2 regions of the Oceanisphaera sediminis genome follow, and region 2 is predicted to be linked to the other one. Evidence: predicted binding sites of a transcription regulator. Region 2 holds the regulator's gene; the other holds the start of a gene.
The links. The regulator LexA, encoded in region 2, represses DNA repair genes until DNA is damaged. The targets are predictions, from matches to a motif close to ANCTGTNTNNNNANACAGNT.
Positions count from the first base shown of each region.

Region 1: ABD827_RS02720 (metal-dependent hydrolase) is a predicted target of LexA. The motif match lies at 2,620-2,639, and genes of this name have one in related genera.

Region 1 is NZ_BAABDS010000006.1:49,511-53,694, reverse strand. Features, by position in the region: gene crp (cAMP-activated global transcriptional regulator CRP) at 1-492, shown strand, start outside; gene ABD827_RS02725 (phosphoribosylaminoimidazolesuccinocarboxamide synthase) at 697-1,800, opposite strand; gene ABD827_RS02720 (metal-dependent hydrolase) at 1,901-2,575, opposite strand; gene ABD827_RS02715 (TonB-dependent receptor family protein) at 2,680-4,184, opposite strand, start outside.
Region 2 is NZ_BAABDS010000026.1:197,931-202,114, forward strand. Features, by position in the region: gene ABD827_RS08880 (chorismate--pyruvate lyase family protein) at 46-600, shown strand; gene ubiA (4-hydroxybenzoate octaprenyltransferase) at 606-1,469, shown strand; gene lexA (transcriptional repressor LexA) at 1,590-2,198, shown strand; gene coxB (cytochrome c oxidase subunit II) at 2,851-3,972, shown strand; gene ctaD (cytochrome c oxidase subunit I) at 3,982-4,184, shown strand, end outside.

The DNA of each region.
Region 1 (4,184 bases), on a different contig from region 2:
GTGCTGATAAAAGATGAAGACGGCAAGGAAATGATCCTGTCTTATCTGAATCAGGGTGACTTTATCGGTGAGCTGGGGCTGTTTGAAGAAACGGATAATCCACTGCGTACCGCCTGGGTTCGTGCCAAATCTCCCTGTGAAGTGGCCGAGATTTCCTACAAGAAGTTTCGTCAGCTGATCCAGGTGAACCCGGAGATTCTGATGCGGCTGTCGGCTCAGATGGCCGAACGACTGCAAACCACCAGCCAGAAAGTGGGTGATCTGGCCTTCCTCGACGTGACCGGTCGCATCGCGGAAACCCTGCTCAGCCTGGCCCGTCAGCCCGATGCCATGACCCATCCGGACGGCATGCAGATCAAGATTACCCGTCAGGAAATCGGCCAGATCGTCGGTTGCTCGCGGGAAACCGTGGGCCGTATTCTTAAAATGCTGGAAGAGCAGAACCTGATCTCCGCCCACGGCAAGACCATAGTGGTATTCGGCACCCGTTAAACCGCCCTTTCACCACAGATAACCGAAAAACCCGGGATTTCCCGGGTTTTTTAGTTTGTTAACAAAGGCAAACTATCAGTATCGAATCTAGCGACTGGTAAAACAGCTTCGCCTATTCGAAGGAACTGACCATTTAGTCAATTTATTGCTCGTTCCCGGACATGGACACGAATAAAAAATCCGGGAAAGCCCCGGATTTTTTATTTAATCAATCAAGCCGTACCGGTCACGCAATATGGCGATGATATCCGCCTTGGGATTATCGGACAATGTCAGCTTCTGGCCGGTAATTTTCTCGGCAATACCGACATAGGTGCGGGAAATATCCATCAGCACCTCAACCGGCAGCGCATTGTCACGCGCCAACGCCTCCCGCTCGGGCATCCGCTCTTTATTGAGCAGAATATCCGGGTCCGGGAAATGCTTGAGCAGCAGCTGGCGGAAGTCCTCTTTCGAGTTCTCCACAATACGGCCGTCGCGATAGGCGGGGCCGTCCCAGATTCGGGACGAGTCGGGGGTACCCACTTCGTCCATGTAGATCAGTTTCTCGTTGCCTGCGGCATCGGTGACATAGCCGAACTCGAACTTGGTATCGACAAACACCTGATCGATTTTGGCCAGCTCCTCGCTTATCACCTCAAAACCTTCTTTCAGCAGCCGCTCGTAGTGGGCAATATCATCCTGACTACGGAAGTTGAAGGCGGCGAAGTTGTCTTCGATATTCTGACGAGTGATGTTGACGTCGTCCGCCTCCGGCACGCCGGGAATACCGGTGAGAATGCCCTTGGTCGAGGGGGTCATCAGCAACTCCGGCAGCTTCTGGTCTTTTTGCAGACCATCCGGCAGACGAATGCCGCAGAATTCGCGCTCACCCTTGGCGTAGCTGCGCCACATGGAGCCGGTGATGTACTGACGGCAGATGGCCTCAATCTTCACCGGAGTCGCCTTCTGTACTATCCACACGAAGGGATGCGGGATATCCAGAATATGGCTGTCGGCCAGGCCCTGCTCGCGGAACAGCTTGAACCAGTGGTTGGAAATGGCGTTGAGCGCCGCGCCCTTGCCGGGCACGCCCTGCATGCCACCCTCGCCGTGCCAGATGCAGTCGAACGCCGAGATGCGATCGCTGATCACCATGATGGCCAGCGGCGCATCGGCGGCCACGTCATAGCCTTTTTCCTGGATCAGCCGGCGGCTGTCTTCTTCGGTCAGCCAGTATACAGAGCGTACCTTGCCACTGTGCACCGGCTGGTGGGTACGGATCGGAAGGTCGTTGTTAACGGCCAATACCTTGTCTGCGAGACTCATCGCGTGTGTCCTGTGTGTGGAGTGTTGAAACGCTGCCAAACACCGCCGCCGGGTTATTGTATTTATATCGAAGGGCGAGGCTGCCGGCCGCGCTATCTTATCAGATGTGAGAAAGCGGCAATAGCCGCTGCAGCACCAGCAGCAGCGACGGCGCGGTGGGCGCCAGCCACCAGCATGCCGCCAGCAGAGAGAGCAGCAACAGGTTGGCCAGCGGAGAGCGCCATTCGGTGATTTTGAGCGCGGTGCCGAACGATTTCTTCAGTCGCCGCCCTTCCAGATCGATGCTGTACAGCTCGTCCAGCAGCAAGTGGATCATGGCACCGATAAACACGAAGATACCCAGCTGCCAGGCCAGCTCGGCCGGCAACTGAAATAAACGAGAGCTAATCACCACACCACCGCCGGCAAACACCAGGTTGGCCAGCAGCGAATGCAGGGTACCTCTGTGCACGGTAAAGCGGGCGAAGGCCCAGCACAGGGGATAACGCACCAGCACATAGGCGACCGCCCCCAATACCAGGGTGTCGACCAGCGGCAGGTATTGTCGGCCATACAGCAGCGCCAGCATGGTGCCGAGAATGCCGAACAGGCGGAAGATGATACGAATGGAGCGGGACGTATCGGCATCGATATCCGGCAGTATCCCTCCCAGTGTACCCGCCAGCCACAACAGGCCCGCCTCGGGCAGGGTCACCAGCTGCGCCCAGGCCAGCGACCCCGCCAGCAGGCCGCTGGCCACCGAGGCCACCTGAATATGCGTTCTGAAATCCGCCATCGACTACCTTCCCGGCTGAAAAGGCGCCGAGTGTAGCATGTGAATACTGGATAAAAAAACAGGGCCTGAATGGCCCTGTGATGGTAAGCAGACAACGTCGGAGCTTAGAAGCTCAGCTGGCCTTCCAGCATATAGGTGCGGCCGGGCATGGGCACGCGACCGATGGGGCTGACATCGGCGCCACGGAAGTAGGCATCGTCGTCCAGCAGGTTGTTGACACCCAGACCCACATTCAGGGTCATGTCGTTGCCAAGCGGAATGTCCCGGCCCAAACGAGTATTGACCAGGGTATAGGACGGCAGCTCGCCCTTGCTGCCATTGGCAGTTTCGGTAACGGTATTATCCGCATCGCTGAAGCTCGCGGACGCATACAAGGCACTGGCACTGGCGGTCCACAGGCCGGTCTGGTAAGTGGCGTTGGCGCTCACATGGTGTCGCGGTGCGTTGGGCAGTTCTTTGCCCCGGTTGGTACCGGTTCGTTGTTCGCTGTCCAGCAGGGTATAGCCCAGTCCCAGCGCCAGCTGGTCGGTGGCCTGCCAGCGGCCTTCCAGCTCGATGCCCTGTTGGCGGGTCTCGCCCAGGTTTTCATACACACTCTGCGCCTTGTTGTACTGGATTTGATCCTGGTAATCGATACGGAACAAAGTGGCTGAAGTCTGCAGGCTGTCGGTCGGCTGCCAGCGCGCGCCCAGTTCGTAGTTCCAGGCGGTTTCGTTGGCCACCGCGCCCTCACGGATCACCTGAGCGGTCTGTACCGGTACCAGGGAGCGCTGGGCATTGGCAAACAGGAACACCTGGTCGCTGGCCTGCAGGCCCACGGTCAGGCCGGGCAACCATTCGGAGGTATGGTTATCGCTGATGGCGCCGGAATTATCGTCCCGGTAATCGGTGCGCACTTCTTCGTAACGGATACCGGGGGTGATGGCCAGACGATCATCCAGCAAACTGATGGTGTCGCTGACATAGGCGGCATAGGCGTTGGTGACGAATTCCCAATCCCGCACCTGATCGTTGTAACTGCCGTCGGCCAGGGTCAGGCGGTTGACGTCGAATTCCACCTCTTCCCGCACATAACGGCCGCCCAGCATCAGGGTGTGATTGTTCAGCTGTTTGGTCACCCGCGGCTCGGTGCCGTAAACGTTGAATATGCGGGGTGAATCGGCCACGACGGTGGATGGATTGGCTGGATCGCTCCAGTTATCCCAGTCGGTGGAGTCCTGACCAAAGAAGAAGGTTCGGTCCGCCCGATGGGCGAAGTTGCGCCACTGGACTTCCAGATCGTCGCTGGGGGTATGGATCCAGGTCAGGTTGGCGCGCCACATATCGGCGTCGTAGCCATCATGAGGCCGTTGCGACTGGTTGCGGTTCGCCTCATAGGCGGTGGGGCTCAGGGCGCCGGGCAGATCGGCGGTCACGTCATAATACTGCAGCTGGGCCTTGAACTCGTTGATGTCGTCCGCGAAGTAGTCCACATCGAGAATGTAGTTCTGCACGTCGGTGGCGGAGTGATCGCGAAAGCCGTTGCCCTGCTGCAGGTTGGCCTGGAACTGCAGGCCCAGGTTGTCGGTGACGAAGCCGCCCACCCGGTAGTAAGTATCGGTCATCACAT
Region 2 (4,184 bases):
AATGAAGCGATTCGAGCATGTGTTTTACCATTTCAGGAAGTGCCAGTGACTAACACCGCCGATCATGCCTGGCACTGGGGGCCGGAGTTGCCGCAGTCTCAGCGGCTATTGTGCCACTGGCTACAGGATACCGGCTCTCTGACCGAACGGTTGCGTCGTCATTGCCGGCAGTTTCGGGTTCAGTTACAGCGCACCACCGCCGAAATATCCCTTACCCCGACTCAGGCCGCATGGATTGGCGCCGATCGTGCCTTTTGCCGTGAAGTGTTGCTGCTCTGCGATGAACAGCCCTGGGTTTATGCCAGCTCCCTGTATTCTCCCTCGACCCTGAATGCGGTGCCGGCGCTGGGCGGGCTGGGTCAGCGGGCGCTGGGCGAATTGTTGTTTGAAGATCCTCAATTACTGCGCAGCGAGTTCGAATTTGCCCAACTGACGACTCCGCAGTGGCAGCAGTTGACTCAAATGCAGGACATAGTGCCGTCAGCAAAGGATTATTTGCCCTGGGCCCGGCGTTCGCTGTTGTCTACCGGCAGGGCCGGTGTCTTGGTGACCGAGCTGTTTTTACCGCAGGCGCAGGCCTATCAGGAAGGAAATAAATGACTGCCATGACTACCCCATCCCGACCTCGCTGGCGTGCCTATATGGCGCTGGCCCGACTCGACAAACCCATCGGCACCCTATTGCTGCTGTGGCCGACCCTGTGGGCGATCTGGATAGCCGGTGAGGGCCGGCCTTCGTTCTGGCTGCTGCTGGTGTTTGTTGCCGGGGTGTTTTCGATGCGCTCCGCCGGTTGTGTAATCAACGATTACGCGGACCGTCATATCGACGGGCACGTCAAGCGTACCCATGCCCGGCCGCTGCCGAGTGGCGAGCTGACCGAAAAGCAGGCGCTGGGCTTTTTCGCCCTGCTGGTGGGTATCTCCTTCCTGCTGGTGCTGACCACCAACGCCCTGACCATACAACTGGCGGTGGCTGGCCTGGGCTGGGCGGCGCTTTATCCCTTCATGAAACGCTACACCAACCTGCCGCAGCTGTTTCTGGGCATCGCCTTTTCCTGGGCCATTCCCATGGCCTTCGCCGCCCAGAGCAACAGCCTGCCGCCGGGACTCTGGCTGCTGTTCGCCGCCAATCTGACCTGGACCATCGCCTACGACACCATGTATGCCATGGTGGATCGAGACGATGACCTTAAAATCGGCGTCAAGTCGACCGCCATCCTGTTTGGTCGTCGTGACAAGCTGGCAGTCGGTCTGTTGCAGCTAGTGACCCTGATGTTGCTGGTGGCGGCCGGCCAGGCCTTTGCCCTTGGCCCCATTTTTTACTGGAGCCTGCTGGGTGCGGCCGGCCTGTTTGTGTACCAGCAGCGGCAGATCCGCGACCGGGAGCGCATGGCCTGTTTCGGCGCCTTTCTCAACAACAACTACGTCGGCATGCTGGTATTCGCCGGCGTGGTACTGACGTTGCTGTAACCACAGCGGGTGGTGGCTGATGCAAGGATACCGGTCGCAGGAAGGGCTCGGATTTTATGCTTGCCCTGTCGGATTTACTGGATATACTGACAGTTAACTGTATAAAAAAACAGGTCCATTATGAAAGCCCTTACGCCTCGCCAGTCTCAGGTACTGGAGATCATCAAAGAGCATATTCAGCAGACCGGGATGCCGCCGACCCGCGCCGAAATTGCCCGGACGCTGGGCTTTAAATCGGCGAATGCCGCCGAAGAGCACCTCAAGGCGCTGGCTAAAAAAGGCGTCATCACCATGATGCCCGGCACCTCTCGTGGTATTCGCCTCGCCGAGGAAGAAGAGGAATTGGGGCTGCCGCTGATCGGACGCGTTGCCGCCGGTGAGCCCATTCTGGCCCAGCAGCATATCGAGAGCCACTACAAGCTGGATCCGTCCCTGTTTCATCCGTCGGCCGATTTTCTGCTGCGGGTAAAGGGCATGAGCATGAAGAACATCGGCATCATGGACGGCGATCTGCTGGCGGTACATAAAACCCGGGAAGTGCGCAATGGCCAGGTGGTTGTCGCCCGGCTGGACGATGAAGTCACGGTCAAGCGCTTTCGGCGTCAGGGCAGCAAGGTCAGCCTGTTGCCCGAAAACGAGGAACTTGCTCCCATCGAGGTGGACCTGCGTACTCAGGAGCTGACCATCGAAGGCCTGGCCGTCGGGGTGATCCGCAACGCCGACTTCTGATTTCCCCTTGCTCTGAACAGCGCACTCCGGGGCAGTTGATCTGCCCCGTTTTTCGTTTCCTTCCATCAACTCCATTAAGTATCTGATCATATTTGTGCCTCAGACCAGAGGCAACACAGCCGCCTCCCTCGACACGCCACTGGGCTAGCCATCTTTGCTGGGTAACCGGCTGCGAATATTCACTGGATACTCGGTCCATTACCCAACAAAGATATACGGCAGCAAGCTGCCCCATGGGGGCTCGGAAATGCCGTCCATAGCATTTCACGGTCGAGGGGGTCGTTCTCTGTTGCCTCTTCTTGAGCACCGAGTAGCCAGAAGGCGGCGCCAACAGGCCATGCCGGAGTATCAAGGAGGACAAAGGGATCTGCTCCAGCGGCCATCACATGACAGGGATGTCATGTGCTGAGCGTCACAAGGAGGTGCTTGAAGCGGGCCGGTGGAGTGGGCCCTTTGTCCGATGTTTACACAGCGATGGAATAGACCACTGTTCATGGGATCGGCCTAACTTCCTTTTTTACTTCAATTTTTTACTTTTTCATTATCAGTGCTTTACTTAGTGAGTGCCGGGCCGAGGGATGTGGTAGCCCGACAAGCACTGACTCGTTAGACGAGTGCACCAAAAATACAGGAAGAACTTTTGGGGGTGCGTGTGAAGCCGATTATTCTGCTGTTGTCCCTGCTGGCAACGCTGCCTGCAAGAGCGCAAGCTCGTTTGAACATGACCGAAGGGGTCACCGATATCAGCCAAAAGGTGTATGGCCTGCATATGACCATACTGATTATCTGCGCGATTATCGGCCTGCTGGTATTCGGGGTCATGTTCTGGGCCATTATTCACCATCGAAAATCCAAGGGTGCCCGGGCGGCGCAGTTTCATGAAAGTACCAAGGTCGAGATCCTCTGGACCCTGATCCCCTTTATCATTCTGATCGCCATGGCGGTGCCCGCCACTCGTACCCTGGTGGCGATGGAAGATGCCTCAGAATCCGATCTCACCGTGCAGATCACCGGGTCTCAGTGGAAGTGGCATTACCGGTACTTCGATCAGGGGGTCGAGTTCTACAGCCTGCTGGCCACCTTGCCGCAGCAAATTCAGGGAACGGTCGCCAAGGGTGAAAATTACCTGATTGAAGTCGACCAGCCGCTGGTGCTGCCCACCGACCGCAAGATTCGTTTCCTGATCACCTCCGATGACGTTATCCACTCCTGGTGGATGCCGGCGTTTGCGGTGAAGAAAGACGCCATTCCCGGTTTTATCAACGAAGCCTGGACCCGCATCAATCAGCCCGGTCTGTATCGCGGTCAGTGTGCCGAGCTGTGCGGCAAGGATCACGGTTTCATGCCGATAGTGGTGGATGCCCGAACGCCCGAGGAATTCGACGGTTGGCTGGCTGACACCCGGGCCGAGCAGGACGCAGCCAAGGCCGCCGAACAGCAGCTGTTGGCGATGGAAATGACCCAGGACGAGTTGATGCAGCTTGGTGAGCAGGTTTATCAACGCCACTGTGCCGCCTGTCACCAGGCCAGTGGCGAAGGCATACCCGGCGCCTTTCCGGCACTCAAGGGCAGCGAGATGGTTCTCAACGACAGGGCCGCCCATATCGATATCGTGCTGTACGGCAAGGCCGGCACCGCCATGCAGAGTTTCGACAAGCAGCTGGCGCTGAAAGAGCTGGCCGCGGTGATCACCTATGAACGCAATGCCTGGGGCAATGATGCCGGCGATCTGGTGCAACCCGGCGACATTGATCAGGCCAGGCAGGGACAATAGGGGGCAGGGATGACACAGCTAAACGTAACAGACACCGCCGATGAACATCTGGGCCATGACGAGGCGCATCACGGCCCGGCCAAAGGCTTGCGGCGCTGGCTGTTTACCACCAACCACAAAGATATCGGCACCCTGTATCTGCTGTTCAGCCTGTCCATGTTCTTTGTGGGCGGCGGCATGGCCATGGTGATTCGGGCCGAGCTGTTTCAGCC